Regions from separate parts of the Aeromicrobium halocynthiae genome, predicted to be linked through region 1. Evidence: predicted binding sites of a transcription regulator. Region 1 holds the regulator's gene; each other region holds the start of a gene.
The links. The regulator LexA, encoded in region 1, represses DNA repair genes until DNA is damaged. The targets are predictions, from matches to a motif close to TCGAACANNTGTTCGA.
Positions count from the first base shown of each region.

Region 2: the regulator LexA is predicted to act here: its motif matches at 3,000-3,015, upstream of ABD213_RS03350 (HNH endonuclease signature motif containing protein).
Region 3: the regulator LexA is predicted to act here: its motif matches at 3,041-3,056, upstream of ABD213_RS08935 (HNH endonuclease signature motif containing protein).

Region 1 covers NZ_BAAAPY010000006.1:138,111-143,212, reverse strand. The annotation lists gene ABD213_RS10115 (type 1 glutamine amidotransferase) at 1-674, opposite strand, end outside; gene ABD213_RS10110 (LysM peptidoglycan-binding domain-containing protein) at 859-1,245, opposite strand; gene lexA (transcriptional repressor LexA) at 1,551-2,357, shown strand; gene ABD213_RS10100 (ATP-dependent DNA helicase) at 2,409-4,373, opposite strand; gene hflX (GTPase HflX) at 4,446-5,102, opposite strand, start outside.
Region 2 covers NZ_BAAAPY010000001.1:666,427-671,528, reverse strand. The annotation lists gene ABD213_RS03355 (TPM domain-containing protein) at 1-1,721, opposite strand, end outside; gene ABD213_RS03350 (HNH endonuclease signature motif containing protein) at 1,775-2,986, opposite strand; gene ABD213_RS03345 (TadA family conjugal transfer-associated ATPase) at 3,151-4,428, shown strand; gene ABD213_RS03340 (type II secretion system F family protein) at 4,425-5,102, shown strand, end outside.
Region 3 covers NZ_BAAAPY010000005.1:113,644-118,745, forward strand. The annotation lists gene ABD213_RS08920 (succinic semialdehyde dehydrogenase) at 1-404, opposite strand, end outside; gene ABD213_RS08925 (hypothetical protein) at 494-739, shown strand; gene ABD213_RS08930 (GuaB3 family IMP dehydrogenase-related protein) at 741-1,847, opposite strand; gene ABD213_RS08935 (HNH endonuclease signature motif containing protein) at 1,910-3,037, opposite strand; gene ABD213_RS08940 (hypothetical protein) at 3,190-3,687, opposite strand; gene guaB (IMP dehydrogenase) at 3,694-5,102, opposite strand, start outside.

The DNA of each region.
Region 1 (5,102 bases):
CGCAGGTAGGCCAGCGCGGCGTCGACGAGCTGGTGTGCCGACGCCTCGGCACGACCCGCGCTCAGCAGGGCGTGACGCCTCAGCAGCGACGGGTCGGCGCCGGACAGTCGGACGGTGTCGGCGTCCTCGTCGACCCACCGCGCATAGGTCTGCGGCGTCACCTCAGGGTGGAACTGCCACGCGATGGCCGGGGTGCCGAGGCTCTCGTCGGTGAAGCACTGCGGACCGAACCAGCTGCTGCCGAGGACACGGGCCTGCTGCGGCGGCACCATGACGTCGCGGTGGAACTGCGCCCAGGGACCCTCGGGGCACAGGACCGGGTCGACGGTGTCGACCCGCTTGAACCCCACCTCGGGGTCGTCGCCCCGGTAGGAGGTGCCGCCGAGGGCGCGGGCGAGGACCTGCGCGCCGAAGCAGATGCCCATCACCGGGGTGCCGGCGCGCAGCGCCGCACGGACGAGCGCCTCCTCGGCCTCGACCGACGCCTGCCAGCGAGGCTCGTGGGCGCCGCGCTCGGAGCCGAGCAGCAGCACGAGGGCCGACTCGCCGAGATCGGTGAAGACCGGCAGCTCGTCGCGGTCGAGCCACTCGGGGCGGTAGCCGAGCTGGGTCAGCCGAGCGACGACGTACCCGCCGTCGCGATCGGTGTCGTCGGCCACGACGTGGAAGCGCATGGCGTCATCATGCCCGTCCGCTCGTCGCCTCGACGCGCGCAGGGTCGGGACCGCCGGCTGCGGGGACGTCACGCCTGCGGCGGCAAAGGTGAACCCGACAGAGAGCCCGATCCGCGCACGACAACGGACACGGTGAGGGGTGCGGACCGCTCGGGCCGCACCCCTCACAGCGTTCTCGAGTGCCTCACTCGTAGACGGGCACCGCGAGCTCGCGGCCCATCTGCAGGGCACCGGCGCTGGAGAGCGCGTTCATGCGCATGATGTCGTCGACCGTGCGGCGCGGGTCGCCCGTGGGGTTGGCCTCGACGGCGATCTGCCAGAGGGTCTGGCCCGGCTGGACCGTCACGACCGTGGTGGCCGGGACGTCGCCCCGCTCACCGGAGGCGACGACCGACGGGCCGAGGGCCACGACGGCGAAGGCGATGACGGCGAGGGCCGCTGCCAGCACGACGAGGCGACCGCGACGCGTCAGGCGCACCGCGCCGGCGGAGCCGGAGGTCGAGGAGATGGGCCGCGTCGACGTGCGGGGCGCAGTGGTGAAGTGGCCGGGAGCGAGGGTGATGGTGCTCATGGGTGCCTCCGTGGGGAAGGGAACGGGTGCTGTGGAGTGAGGTGTCCGACCGAGGTCCGCGATGTCACTCGATCCGGGCCGCGGGGTGGTGCGACGGGGAACAGACGTTCGATCGAACACGTGTACGACACTACGACAGACCTCGGACAAAAACAGCCCCGAATCGAACGCGGGAGCGACATCGACCCCATCAGGCCTGGAATCGCGGGCAGAAATTTTTCGCAAGAAGTTTCGCGAGGCGTGTTCACGACACGCCGATCGAACAGATGTTTGGATCTGTCCGTGGAGGTCGTTACGGTGATCACATGAGCGACGACACGAAGACCTCCGACTCCCCCGAGGCTGGTACGCCAGCGGGCACGACCGCCCAGGCACCCCGCCGCGGCCGCCCGAAGGGTTCCAAGAACTCCCCGCGCGAGCTGCCCGACGGTCCGGTCGACGAGATGACCGGCCTGACCGAGCGGCAGCAGAAGATCCTCGTCTTCCTGCGCGAGATGATCGAGAAGCACGGCTACCCGCCCAGCATGCGCGAGATCGGTGTCGCCGTCGGCCTGGCCAGCACGTCCTCGGTCGCGCACCAGCTGCGCGTCCTGGAGCGTCTGGGCTACGTCCGGCGCGACCCGAACCGGCCGCGTGCCCTGGAGATCTTCCTGCCCGAGGTCCTCAAGGCCCGTCGCACGCTCGGTCCGGCCGAGGAGGACGAGGCCGACTCCACCGGCATCGGCGACGCCCGCCCCGCCGCCACGTACGTCCCGATGGTCGGCACGATCGCCGCCGGCGGGCCGATCCTCGCCGAGGAGCGGGTCGAGGACGTCCTTCCCCTTCCTGCCTCCATCGTCGGCGACGGCACCCTGTTCCTGCTGCAGGTCCAGGGCGACTCGATGATCGACGCGGCGATCTGCGAGGGCGACTTCGTCGTCGTGCGCCAGCAGCCGATGGCCGAGAACGGCGAGATCGTGGCCGCCATGCTCGACGGCGAGGCCACCGTCAAGACGTTCCAGCGCAAGGACGGCGCCACCTGGCTGATGCCGCACAACGAGAACTACTCCCCGATCGACGGCACCCACGCCACCATCTTGGGCAAGGTCACCGCGGTCCTTCGTCGTCTCTGACCCGGGGGCCGACCAGCGCAGGGCGTCAGCCCTGACCCACCGACCGCGACGTCAGGACTCGTCGAGTCGTCGCAGCGCGCCGAGCACGGCGTCGCGGTCGGTGGTGCGCCACATCGGCGGCAGGGACGCTGCCAGGAACGACCCGTACCGGGCGGTGACCAGTCGGGGGTCCAGGACCGCCACGACCCCGCGGTCGTCGGCGCGGCGGATCAACCGCCCGGCTCCCTGGGCCAGCAGCAGCGCGGCATGGCTCGCCGCGACGCTCATGAACCCGTTGCCCCCGCGCTTCTCGACCAGACGCTGGCGGGCGCTCATGAGTGGGTCGTCCGGGCGCGGGAACGGCACCCGGTCGATGATCACCAGCTGACACGTCGAGCCCGGCAGGTCGACGCCCTGCCACAGGCTCAACGTGCCGAACAGGCAGGTGGAGTCCGTCACCGCGAATCGCCGCGCCAGCTCCGGCAGCTGCGCGTCGCCCTGGCACCAGATGTCGAGGTCCGGGAGTCGCTCGCGCGTCGCCGCGGCAGCGGCCTCGGCGGCCCGGCGCGAGGAGAACAGCCCGAGGGTGCGTCCGCCGGCGGCCTCGACGAGCGCGGCGATCTCGTCCAGCTGCGCCTCCTGCAGCCCGTCGCGGCCCGGAGCCGGCAGGTGCTTGGCGACGTAGAGGATGCCCTGGCGGCCGTAGTCGAAGGGCGAGCCGACGTCGATGCCGCGCCACGACTCCTCGTCCCCGGCAGGCAGGCCGAGCGAGACCGCCAGCGGGTCGAACCCGCCGCCGAGGGTCAGCGTGGCCGAGGTCAGCACGACGGTCTTCTCGGCGAACAGTCGGTCGCGCAGCGCGAGGGAGACGTCGATCGGCGCGATGCGCAGCAGCGGCGCGCCGCTGCGCGTCTCTGCCACCCACAGCACCTCCGTCTCCTTGCCCGCAGCCATCCGCTCGGCGATCGTGCGCAGCTCCTCCAGCTGCGCCTTGGCCTGCTGACGGCCGGCGTCCTCACCGTCCTTCTCGTCGGCGGGCTTGACCAGCGCGGAGACCACGTTGCGGGCCGCGTCGCGCACCATCGCGAGGGCCTCGGACAGCGCCTCCTCCGCTCGCTCGATCCGACCCACCTGCGTGTGGCTCAACGCGTCACCGAGCGCGTCGGCGGCCTCGGTGAGGTCGTCGACGGCACGGTCGGCACGTTCGCCCCGCACCTGCGAGCGGGCGCGCCGCGCCGCGCGCTCGACGGCGCCCGCGTCGAGCTCCGCGGTGGCAGCCTGCGTGACGCGCGCGGCCAGCTCGTGGGCCTCGTCGACGACCACGGCGTCGTACTCGGGCAACATCGGGACGCCGTCGATCGCGTCGATCGCCAGCAGCGCGTGGTTGGTGACGACGACGTCGGCCTGCGCGGCGTCGTCGCGGGCACGCTCGGCGAAGCACTCCTCGGCGTAGGAGCAGCGGGTGGCGCCCAGACACTCGCGGTGGTTGACGCTGATCTGGCGCCACGCCCGCTCGGAGTGCGCGGGGGCGGAGTCGCGGTCGCCGACACTCTCCTTCTCGGCCTGGTCCTCGGCCCAGCGGCGCAGCGTCACGACCTCCGCGCCCAGCTCGCCCTCGGGCACCTCCACGAGCACCCCCTGGTCGTCCGGGACGCCCTCGCGCACCCGGTGCAGGCAGGCGTAGTTGGCCCGGCCCTTGACCACCGCGCAGTGCGGCACCTCGGCACCGACCGAGGCAGCGGCCGACCGCAGCGCGGGGATGTCGCGCTCGATGAGCTGGTGCTGCAGGGCGAGCGTCGCCGTCGCGATCACGACCCGCTCGCCGTGCAGCATGCTCGGCACGAGGTAGCCGAGGGACTTGCCGGTGCCCGTCCCCGCCTGCACCAGCAGGTGTCGCTCCTGGTCCAGCGCCTCCGCGACGGTCTCGGCCATCGTCACCTGGCCGGGCCGTTCGCTGCCGCCGACGGCGTCGACGGCGGCGTCGAGGACGGTACGCACGGTGGGCCGCACGGTCGGAGCAGTCGTCGGCTCAGGCATGCACGGAAGCCTAGGTCAGCACCCGCGTGACCCGGCCCGGGCGTCCACAGCGCAGCAGGCGACGAGGGCCGCTCAGGCGTGCTGCAGCTGGTGCGCGAGGTCCTCGGGCACCCGCGCCACGAGGTGGGTGCCGTGAGCGCCGTGCTCCAGCGTCTCGATGTCGCCCTGCTCGTGCACCTGGCTGAGGAGGTCGCCGCGGGCGTACGGGACGACGAGGTCGACGAGCACCGCAGGGCGCGGCAGGTCCGCCTCGACCGCCAGGAGGAGCTCCTCGATGCCCTCCCCCGTGCGCGCACTGACGAGCACCGCGTGCGGCTCGGCCGCCAGGAGCTCCTTGACGGCGAGCTCGTCGGCGGCGTCGGCCTTGTTGACGACGATGATCTCCGGCACCCCCGTGGCGCCGATGTCGGCGAAGACCTCCCGCACCGCCGCGACCTGGCCGCGAGGGTCGGGATGGGAGCCGTCGACGACGTGCAGGACGAGGTCGGCGTCGGCCACCTCCTCCAGCGTGGACCGGAACGCCTCGACGAGCTGGTGCGGCAGGTGGCGGACGAACCCGACGGTGTCGCTGAGGGTGTAGACGCGACCGTCGGAGGTCTGGGTGCGGCGTGTCGTCGGATCCAGCGTGGCGAACAGGGCGTCCTCGACGAGCACCCCGGCGCGCGTGAGCCGGTTGAGCAGGCTGGACTTGCCGGCGTTGGTGTAGCCCGCGATGACGACGGCCGGGAC
Region 2 (5,102 bases), on a different contig from region 1:
GAACCACCCGAGCTGCGGCGTCGTGTCGTCGAGCGGCTGCGGCCGCCCCTGCTGCCGAAGGTCGATCGGGTCCGTCGCGACGAGGAGGTCGACGTCGAGGACGTCCACGACCGGCTGACGGACCGCCCGCGCGTCGTGCGACGGGGTCCGGTGAGGCCGCCGAGCAGGAGGGCGTCGAGGGCGCCGGGCCGTGCACCGACGGGCGCCGCGGCCTGGTCTGCGGTCCGTGCGGCGTCGGCGCGGAACCGGGCCACGTCGGCCTCGGCGATCTGCTGGGCCTCCTCGACGAGCTCCGCCGACCGCTCGAGGGCCGCCGTGCCCTCCACGACGACGCCCGCGGGGCTCTGCAGGAGCCTCTCGGCCTCGGACAGGCGAGTGCGCGCGGCTGTGCCGACGGCACCGCGGTGCGTCTCGACGAACGTCTGGACGGCGGCGAGCCGGGCCGTGAGGCGAGCTGCCTCGTCGTCGAGGGTCGCGAGCCCGGTGGCGAGGTCGTCGACGGCTCGCAGCTTGGCGGCGGCCTGCTCGACGGCTGCCTCGGCGGTGCGGACGTGCAGGGCGGCCGCGCGCTGGTCGCCCGGACGGGCGGTGCGTGCGTCGGTGAGGGCGGCGGCGGCGGCGTCGAGCAGCTCCTGGGCCTCGGCGGGGTTGTCCTGGACGGCGGAGATCTCCGCGCGGGGGTGGTTGGCCCGCAGCTGCGCGAGGGCCGATCGCCCGGGCTCGAGGCGGCCACGGACGTCGTCGAGGCGGTCGTCGACGGACGACAGTGCGGTCTCGAGGTCGGCCTCGATGGTGCGGAGGCGGTCGATGTCGTCGGTGTGCTGGTCGAGGTCGGCCTCGATCTGCTCGGCGATGGCGATGATCTGGGAGCACAGGCGTCGCCGTTCGGCGTCCGTCTCGGGCTCGGCGTCGTCGAGTCGCTGGTGCAGGGTGAAGGCCTCGCGGGCGCGTTCGCGGTTCGTGGTCAGCGCGCCGCGCAGGGCGGTGGTGGACTCGGCCCCGAACTGCGCCTCGGCGAAGCCGACCTCCTGCTCGGCGGTGCGCAGGGCGTCGTCGGCGGCGAGCAGGGCGGCGGAGGCGGCCTGCTCGAGCTCCTCGTCGGTGAGGATCGCGGCCGGGTCGACGGGGTTGCCGTGCTCGTCGAGGACGCGGTGGGTGTGGTCGTAGCGTCGGCGGGTGCGGTAGACGCCGTAGGCGCCGGCACCGAGGACGGCGAGGCCGCCGAGGGCGATGGGCGTCCAGGGGATGTCGACGCCCTCCTGGACGGTGGTGAAGCCGTCGGCCGCGGCGATGGCGGCTCCGTCCCAGTCGTCGTTGCGCAGGGCGGGCAGGACGAACTCCCGCTCGACGCGTTCGAGGTCGGCGTCGCTGATGTCCTCGGGGACGTCGAAGCCGTAGGCGCGCTGCTGGGTGGCGACGACGAGCAGGATGTCGGCGACGCCGAGGCCGGAGGTCTGGGCGGTCTGCGCGGCCCACTCCGCCCCGCTGAGGCCGTCGAAGGTCTCGACGTAGACGACGAAGATCTGGCTGCGGGTGACCTCGAAGTGGGCGTCGAGGGCGGCGTCGACCTCGGCGCGTTGGTCGTCGTCGAGGACGCCGGCCTCGTCGGTGATGGTGCCGGCGACGTCGAGGGGTGGTTCGCCGGTGGCGACGGCGGGGGTCAGCAGGAGGAGGGCGCCCGCGAGGAGCGTCGTGACGGCGCTGTGGGGGAGGCGGAACACGTGTCGATCTTGGCCGATGGGTGGTGAGGAGACAACTCACCGCGCGGCTGGACTCAGCCGGACCGGGCCGCGCGTGCCGGTGCTCGGGCTCGGACGGCGCCCAGGTCCGGGAGCCTGCCGGGGGACCGTCGGCGGACGGTGGCCTCGATGCGGCGGGTGCGGGGGTCGATGCGCAGGCGCCCGGCGTGGACGAGGCGGTGGCAGGCGGGGCACAGGCCGATGAGGTTGCTGAGGTCGGTCGGCCCGCCGTCGGACCAGTGGCGGATGTGGTGGACGTGGACGACGGGTGCGTGGCAGCCGGGTCCGGCGCAGGTGCGGTCCTGCTGCTGGCCGACGGCGCGGCGTTGGTGGGGTGTGGCGAGGCGGGCGCGCCGGCCGACGTCGAGGGTGGCGTGCTTGCCGGCGGTGAGGATGGGGGTGAGGTCGCCGCCGCAGAGGATCTGTTGGAGCTGGGCGGGGCCGATGCTGCCGAAGCCGGCGAGTCGGCCGGTGGTGGTGTCGGCGTCGGTGGCGAGCTGGGCGAGGTCGACGGTGAGGTCGATGTGGGGGCGGACGCCCTTGTCGGTGGGGAGCCCGTTCTCGAGGATGCCGGCGAGCAGGGTGTCGAGGGCGGTGATGCGTCGTTCGGCGGCGGGGCGGTCGTCGTCGGCGCAGGTGGGGGCGGAGAGGGAGCCGAGGATGGCGCGGAACGCGGCGCCGGTGTCGGCGGGCAGGAACCCGGTGAGGTGCCAGCCGTCGGCGACGGGGCTCAGGCGGATGTCGTGGCGGTCCATGCCGCGGATCCAGGCTTCGTCGAGCTCGTCGGGGTAGGCAGCTTCGCGCAGACGGACGGTGGCGTCGCGCAGGGTCTTGGGCGGGGCGTGGCGGGCGAGGTCGATCATCCAGTCCTGGGCGTCCTCGACGATGCCGGGGTCGAGGTGGCGCAGGGCGTAGGAGAAGGAGCGCAGGTGCTCGGGGGAGAGGGCGCCGGTGTCGGCTGCGTCGGCCACGCGGGGCAGGCGCCGCAGGGTGCGTCCGGCGTCGACGAGGCGGTGGGCGGCGGCGCTGTCGAGGCGTAGCTGGTCACGCAGCCAGTTCTTGATGCTGGAGCAGCCCTCGGCCTCGTGGTCTCCGCGCTCGGCCACCTCGGCGACGAGCTCGACCTGCGCGGCGGCGATGGCGTTGAATGCGGACTGCAGCACGCGCAGCGCGTCGGTGCCGGGCGGGAACGAGCGCAGCATGGCCGCCACCTCCTCGAGGTGGTCGGCGAGGGATGAAGCGCTCATGTGATGATCATAACAGAACGTGTGATCGAATACCAGGGGTTGGGCCTGGCTCTTTCGTTCGGACGGACCGTCGGACGTCTGTCCACAGTTCGGTCGGTGGGGGTTCCGGCAGGGCGGGTTCTGCGGCATGATGCCGGGCATTCGTTGAGCTTTCGGGGGAAGGCATGGACGTGGACTCATCGACGTCGTCACCAGCAGGTCCCGACCTGTCCGAACGGGTGCGCCAGATGGTGCGGGACCGGCGGATCGACCCGCAGCGCGATGCCGGCGCGGTGCGCCAGGCCGCCGTCGACGTGGTGGCCGAGCACGAGCGACGTTCGCTCACCGGCGCGGTGCGGTCCCTGGAGGAGCCCGAGCGGGTGGTGGGCCAGATCGTGGCCGACGTGGCCGGGTTCGGCCCGTTGCAGCCGTTCCTCGACGACCCGACGGTCGAGGAGATCTGGATCAACCAGCCGGACCGGGTCTTCGTCGCCCGCGAGGGCCGGCCGGAGCTCACGTCGGTGATGCTGACCGCCGCACAGGTGCGCGAGCTCATCGACCGCATGCTGTCGACGTCAGGTCGCCGGCTCGACGTCTCCCAGCCGTTCGTCGACGCGATGCTCCCCGGTGGTCACCGTCTGCACGTCGTGCTGGAGGGGATCAGTCGGGACTTCGCGGCGGTCAACATCCGCAAGTTCGTCGCCCGTGCCCACTCCCTCGACGACCTCGTCGGGCTCGGCACCATCGACGAGCCGGCAGCATGCTTCCTGAACGCGTGCGTGAGGGCGGGCTTGAACATCGTCGTCTCCGGCGGCACCCAGGCCGGCAAGACGACCCTGCTGAACTGCCTCGCCGCGGCCATCCCTGCTAGCCAGCGGCTCATCACCGTCGAGGAGGTCTTCGAGCTGCAGTGCGGCCACCCCGACTGGGTCGCGATGCAGACCCGACAGGCGGGCCTGGAGGGGACCGGTGCGATCGACCTGCGAGCCCTCGTGAAGGAGGCGCTGCGCATGCGCCCGAGCCGCATCGTCGTCGGCGAGGTCCGCGCCGCGGAGTCGCTCGACATGCTCCTCGCCCTCAACGCAGGACTGCCCGGCATGGCCAGCCTCCACGCCAGCTCCGGACGCCAGGCGCTGGTCAAGCTCTGCACGCTGCCGCTGCTGGCGGGGGAGAACATCGGCTCCGCCTTCGTCGTGCCCACGGTCGCGACGTCCGTCGACGTCGTCGTCCACACCGGCCTCGACGCCGAGGGTCGACGGCGGGTGCGCGAGATCCTCGCCGTCACGGGCAGGGTCGAGAACGGCAACGTCGAGGCCGACCCGGTCTTCGTGCGCCGTGACGGCGTGATGGTCCGAGGCCACGGCGTGCCCACCCGGCGAGAGGCGTTCGAGCTGGCCGGCGTCGACCTCGACCAGGTGCTCGGGCTCACCCGCACCGGCGCGGACGACGGCGGCCGACGATGAACGTCGTCGTCGGCCTGATGCTGGCCTCCGGACTCCTGCTCGTGCTGTCGTGGTGGTTCCTCCCACCGGTGGGTCGGCGCGGCGAGTCGCGGGTCCCGGGTCGTGACCTCCTCGTGGCGGCGGGCCTGCCCCACGCGCCCGGCTGGAGCGTGCTCGCCGGCTGTCTCGGGTCCTTCGCCGCTGCCTTCTTGGCGATGCTCGTTCTCTCGGGCGTAGCGACGATCGCCCTGGCCTTCGGGCTCATGGCCGCGACCCTGCCGGTGGCGATCCTGCGAGGACGGGCCCGTCGGCGTCTGCGCGAGCACGCCGAGCTGTGGCCGGACGCCGTCGACAACTTGGCCTCGGCCGTCCGCGCAGGGCTGTCCGTGCCCGAGGCGCTCGTCCAGCTCGGCGAGCGAGGTCCCGAGGGCCTGCGCGAGCAGTTCCGTGCGTTCGAGCGCGACTACCAGGCCTCCGGTCGCTTCGAGGAGTCGCTGCAGCGTCTGAAGGACCGGCTCGCCGACCCGACAGGAGACCGCGTCGTCGAGGCGTTGCGGCTCGCCCGTGAGGTCGGTGGGGGAGATCTGGGCCGGATGCTGCGCTCGCTGTCGGCCTTCCTCCGAGCGGACCAGCGCACGCGCGCCGAGCTCGAGGCGCGGCAGTCCTGGACCGTCAACGCGGCGCGACTCGCGGTG
Region 3 (5,102 bases), on a different contig from region 1:
AGGACACCGTTGCGGCGGCTGGGGCGGACCTGGCGACGCAGCCGGCGTGCGTAGTAGCGCGCCGTGAGGGCGAGGTGGGCCACCTCGTCGAACGCGTGGGCGCGGGACTTGCCGGACTCGACCTGGATCAGGTCGAGCAGCTCGTCGGTGTGCTCGAGCACGAGGTCGTGCAGGCGGAGCAGCGCCTGCGAGCGGGAGGAGACGGGGGTGCGGGCCCACCGCTCCTGGGCGACGCGCGCGGTGTCGAAGGCCGTCTCGACGTCGTCGATGCTCGACAACGGGATCCTCGCGACGTCCTCGCCGGTCAGCGGGGTGATCGTCGTGCGCGTCTCCCCCGTGGTGCTGCGAATCAGGCGGGTGAGGCTGTCGATGCGGGAGGCGGGGATGACGGACGCGACGGACATGCCTTTCAGGATACCGTCGGTATGCCAGTTGTACAGGTGCTGTGCGCATCCTCTCGGCAGTCGGACGAGGACCGTCGTAGCGTCGAGTCATGGTCCGACCGCTGCAGGACGTCGCCCGGGACGCGAGGACGCTGGCCCGCGCCGTGCGCACGCTGGATCCCGCCAGCGCGAGCGCCGGAGCGACCGTCCTGGCCTACGACGCCGTGCTGGCCGAGCTGTGCGCGATGCTCGAGATCCCCGAGCGCCTGGAGGCCGAGCGTCGCCGCGGCGAGGCCCTGGCCGAACGGGCGCGGGTCGAGGCGCTGGTGGAGGCGGCGGGCGTCGACCTCACCTGACTCAGGAGACGACGACCTCGACGCGCTGGAACTCCTTGAGCTCGGTGTAGCCGGTGGTGGCCATCGCGCGCCGCAGGGCTCCGATGAGGTTCATCGTGCCGTCGGGGACGGACGAAGGGCCGAACAGCAGCGACTCCAGCGAGCCGGACGTGCCGAACTCGACGCGCTGTCCGCGGGGCAGCTCCGCGTGCCAGGCCTCGGCGCCCCAGTGGAAGCCGCGCCCGGGGGCCTCGGTGGCGCGCGCGAAGGGCGAGCCGAGCATGACGGCGTCGGCGCCGCAGGCGATGGCCTTGGCGATGTCGCCGCTGCGGCCGATGGACCCGTCGGCGATGACGTGGACGTAGCGGCCGCCGGACTCGTCGAGGTAGTCCCGGCGGGCCGCGGCGACGTCGGCCACCGCGGAGGCCATCGGGACGGCGACGCCGAGGACGGAGCGGGTGGTGTGCGCCGCTCCCCCGCCGAAGCCGACGAGCACGCCGGCGGCGCCGGTGCGCATGAGGTGCAGCGCAGCCTGGTAGGTGGCGCACCCGCCGACGATGACGGGCACGTCGAGCTCGTAGATGAACTCCTTGAGGTTCAACGGCTCGGTCTGTCCGGAGACGTGCTCGGCGGAGACGGTGGTGCCGCGGATGACGAAGAGGTCGACTCCGGCGGCGACGACGACGTCGGCGAACTGCTTGGTGCGCTGCGGGGAGAGCGCTCCGGCGACGGTGACGCCGGCGTCGCGGATCTGCTGCAGGCGTGCGGTGATGAGCTCGGGCTTGATGGGCTCGGCGTAGATCTCCTGCATGCGGGCGTTGGCCGACGACGGGTCGAGCCCGGCGATCTCGGCGAGCAGCGTCTCGGGCTCCTCGTAGCGGGTCCACAGTCCCTCGAGGTCGAGGACACCGAGGCCACCGTGCCGGCCGAGGGCGATGACGGTCTCGGGGCTCATGACCGAGTCCATCGGGGCGGCGATCACCGGCAGCTCGAAGCGGTAGGCGTCGATCTGCCAGGCGGTGGAGACCTCCTCGGGGTCGCGCGTGCGCCGGCTCGGCACGATCGCGATGTCGTCGAAGGAGTACGCCCGCCGGCCGCGCTTGGCGGTCCCGATCTCGATCTCAGCCATGGCGACACCCTACGGGCAGAGGGCGCTCCGCCGCGGTCCCGGTCTGGGGCGTGCTCAGCCCTTCAGGCGGCGACGGTGCGTCCGGTGGGCAGGATCCATCGCAGGACGTCGTGGCCCTTCATGGAGTGGTGTCTCCTGCACAGTGCCCACATGTTGTCCCCGTTGGTGGGGCCGGTGGGCCAGGGTTCTCGGTGGTCGAGGTCGCATCTCTCCGCCGGGACTCGACATCCGGGTGCGCGGCAGACGCCGTCCCTGAACCTGATGGCCTTCGCCAGGGTTTCGGGGGCGAATCTGCCGACGTAGTCGTGAGCCAGCGTGTTCCCGTGGACGGGGTCGGTGATGATGCGGTGCCAGAAGGTGTCGTCGGGGTCGAGGTCGTCGAGGATCCACGACGTCGGGGCGGACCATTCGCCATCACTGGATCCGGCGTGCCCATCGATGAGTCCGGTGAGGACGTCCGCCTCGATGGTGACGGCGATGTCGCCGGTGACGGTGGGGAGGTCGGTGGTCTCGCCGTGGGTGAGCCAGGAGACGAACAGGTCGGCGGTCCGCTGCGGCAACGTGCGATCGTCCTCGTCGTCGACGGGGATGCGGGCGGCGCGGTCGAGGCGCTTCATCACCGCCGCTGCCTGGTGGGACGGCAGGTAGGCCGAGAGCCAGGACATGCCGTCCTCGAGGTGGTGCAGGGCGACGTAGCGCTGTTCGCGGGCCTTCTCTGCTCGTTCGAGTGCTTCGTCGGGTTCGACGCGGGTGACGAACCGTTTGATCCAGGAACGCAGCTCAGCAGTGGTGTGGGTGGTGGCGTAGGCGAGCACGGTCTCGTCGAGCCGCTGCCAGGACTCTTCGCGCTCCAACCGATCGAGCCCGGCGGAGATCTCCCGAACCCGGGCGGCATCGATGACACCGTCGCAGAACGCCGCCCAGCAGGCGGGGGCGTGGGCGACCATCCGGTCTGCGATCGCGAGCCGCGACCAGACCTGGTTCTCCGAGAGGCCCATCGCCTGACCGATCGACATCGGGATCGCCGAGCGCTCCACGAGCTGACGCATCGAGCCGTCGAGCCGACTGATGCGGGCCTCCTCGGCGTCGCGGAACGCGAGCATCGAGCAGTACTGAACTGCCTCGGCCCGCGCCACCGCGCGAGTGGCCGCGGTCATGGCCTCCTCGCTCGTGCTCTCCCCGATGTCCATGAATCAAACATACGCTCGACCACCGACAGTCGGTTTCGGAGAGTCCGCGGTGTCCGGGCGTGGCCTTGATGCGCGCGGACCAGCGCCTTCGGCGCGGTCCGCGCTACGCCCCCGAGCACTCCGTGCAGGGGGGACCCCCAGACCACCGGGGGTCAGATCGTCTCCTCGGCCAGTTCCTTCAGCGTGAGGAGCTGGCGGCGGGCCATGACGAGGTCGCCGGCACTCAGCAGGTCGAGCAGGGGGCGGCGGCCGCGGGCGAGCATCACGAACACGAGCCGAGATCCACCCCTGGGGCGCTCGGTCAGCGGGTAGGTCATCACCGCACCGATCAACGAGACCGTCAGCTCGCGCGGCGGGTCGACGGCCTCGACGCGGCCGATCGGACGACCCCGGAACGCCGTGTACGGGTCACCGACGTCCGGCTCCGGCAGGTCGCGCAGGGTCCGGGGCGAGCGTCGTCCGCCGTTGTCGATCCAGTCATAGGAGTACGGCGCGAGGCGCAGCTGCCGGACCCACCGCCACAGCACGTCGACCGGCGCGTCGACGTCGACCCCGCGCAGCACCCGCATCGGCGCGTCCGGCAGGAGCTCGTCGCAGCCGTAGCGTCGCCGAATGTCCCGCTCGTCGACGCCCCAGCGGTCAGCCAGCACGAGGGGTCAGCGACGGCCCGAGTAGTTGGGCGCCTCGACGACCATCTGGACGTCGTGCGGGTGGCTCTCCTTGAGCCCTGCGGTCGTGATGCGCGTGAACCGGCCGAGCTCCTGCAGCTCGGGGATGGTCGGCGAGCCGACGTAGAACATCGACTGGTGCAACCCGCCGACGAGCTGGTGGACGACCGCCCCCAGCGGGCCGCGGTAGGCCACCTGGCCCTCGATGCCCTCGGGGACGATCTTGTCGTCGCTGGCGACGTCGGCCTGGAAGTAGCGGTCCTTGGAGTAGGACTTCTTGCCGCGCGAGGCCATGGCGCCGATGGAGCCCATGCCGCGGTAGGTCTTGTACTGCTTGCCGTTCACGAAGATCAGCTCGCCGGGGCTCTCCTCGCAGCCCGCGAGCAGCGACCCGACCATGACGGTGTCGGCGCCGGCGACGAGCGCCTTGGCGATGTCGCCGGAGTACTGCAGGCCGCCGTCGGCGATGACGGGGACGCCGGCCGGCTTGGCCGCCAGCGACGCCTCGTACACGGCCGAGACCTGCGGCACGCCGACGCCCGCGACGACACGCGTGGTGCAGATGGAACCGGGCCCGACGCCGACCTTGACGGCGTCGACGCCGGCGTCGACGAGCGCCTGGGCACCGGCGCGGGTGGCGACGTTGCCGCCGATGACCTGGATGCCGTCGAAGACCTTGTCGGCCTTGATGCGGCGGATCATGTCCAGCAGCAGGCGGGCGTGGCCGTGGGCGGTGTCGACGACGAGCACGTCGACACCGGCCTCGCGCAGTGCGTTGGCGCGCTCCCAGGAGTCGCCGAAGAAGCCGACGGCGGCGCCGACGAGGAGTCGACCCTCGGCGTCCTTGCTGGCCATCGGGTACTGCTCGGACTTGACGAAGTCCTTGACGGTGATGAGGCCGGTGAGCTTGCCGTCCTCGTCGATGATCGGGAGGCGCTCGCGCTTGTGCTGGCGCAGCAGGGCCGAGGCGTCCTCGCGGCTGATGCCGACGGGACCGGCGACCAGGGGCATCGGGGTCATGACGTCGGCGACGAGGGTGTTCGACCACTCCGCGACGGGCGTGAAGCGCAGGTCGCGGTTGGTGATGATGCCGAGCAGGGTGTCGTCGGGGTCGACGACGGGCAGACCGGAGACGCGGTACTCGCCGCAGATCTCGTCGAGCTCCTCCAGCGTCGCCTTGGGGCCGATGGTGACCGGGTTGGGGATCATGCCGGTCTGGGTGCGCTTGACGAGGTCGACCTGGTAGCTCTGGTCGTCGATGGAGAGGTTGCGGTGCAGGATGCCGATGCCGCCCTCGCGGGCCATCGCGATCGCCATGCGCGACTCGGTGACGGTGTCCATGGCGCTGGACAGCAGCGGGATGCGCAGGGTCATCTCGCGGGTCAGTCGGGCGGTGG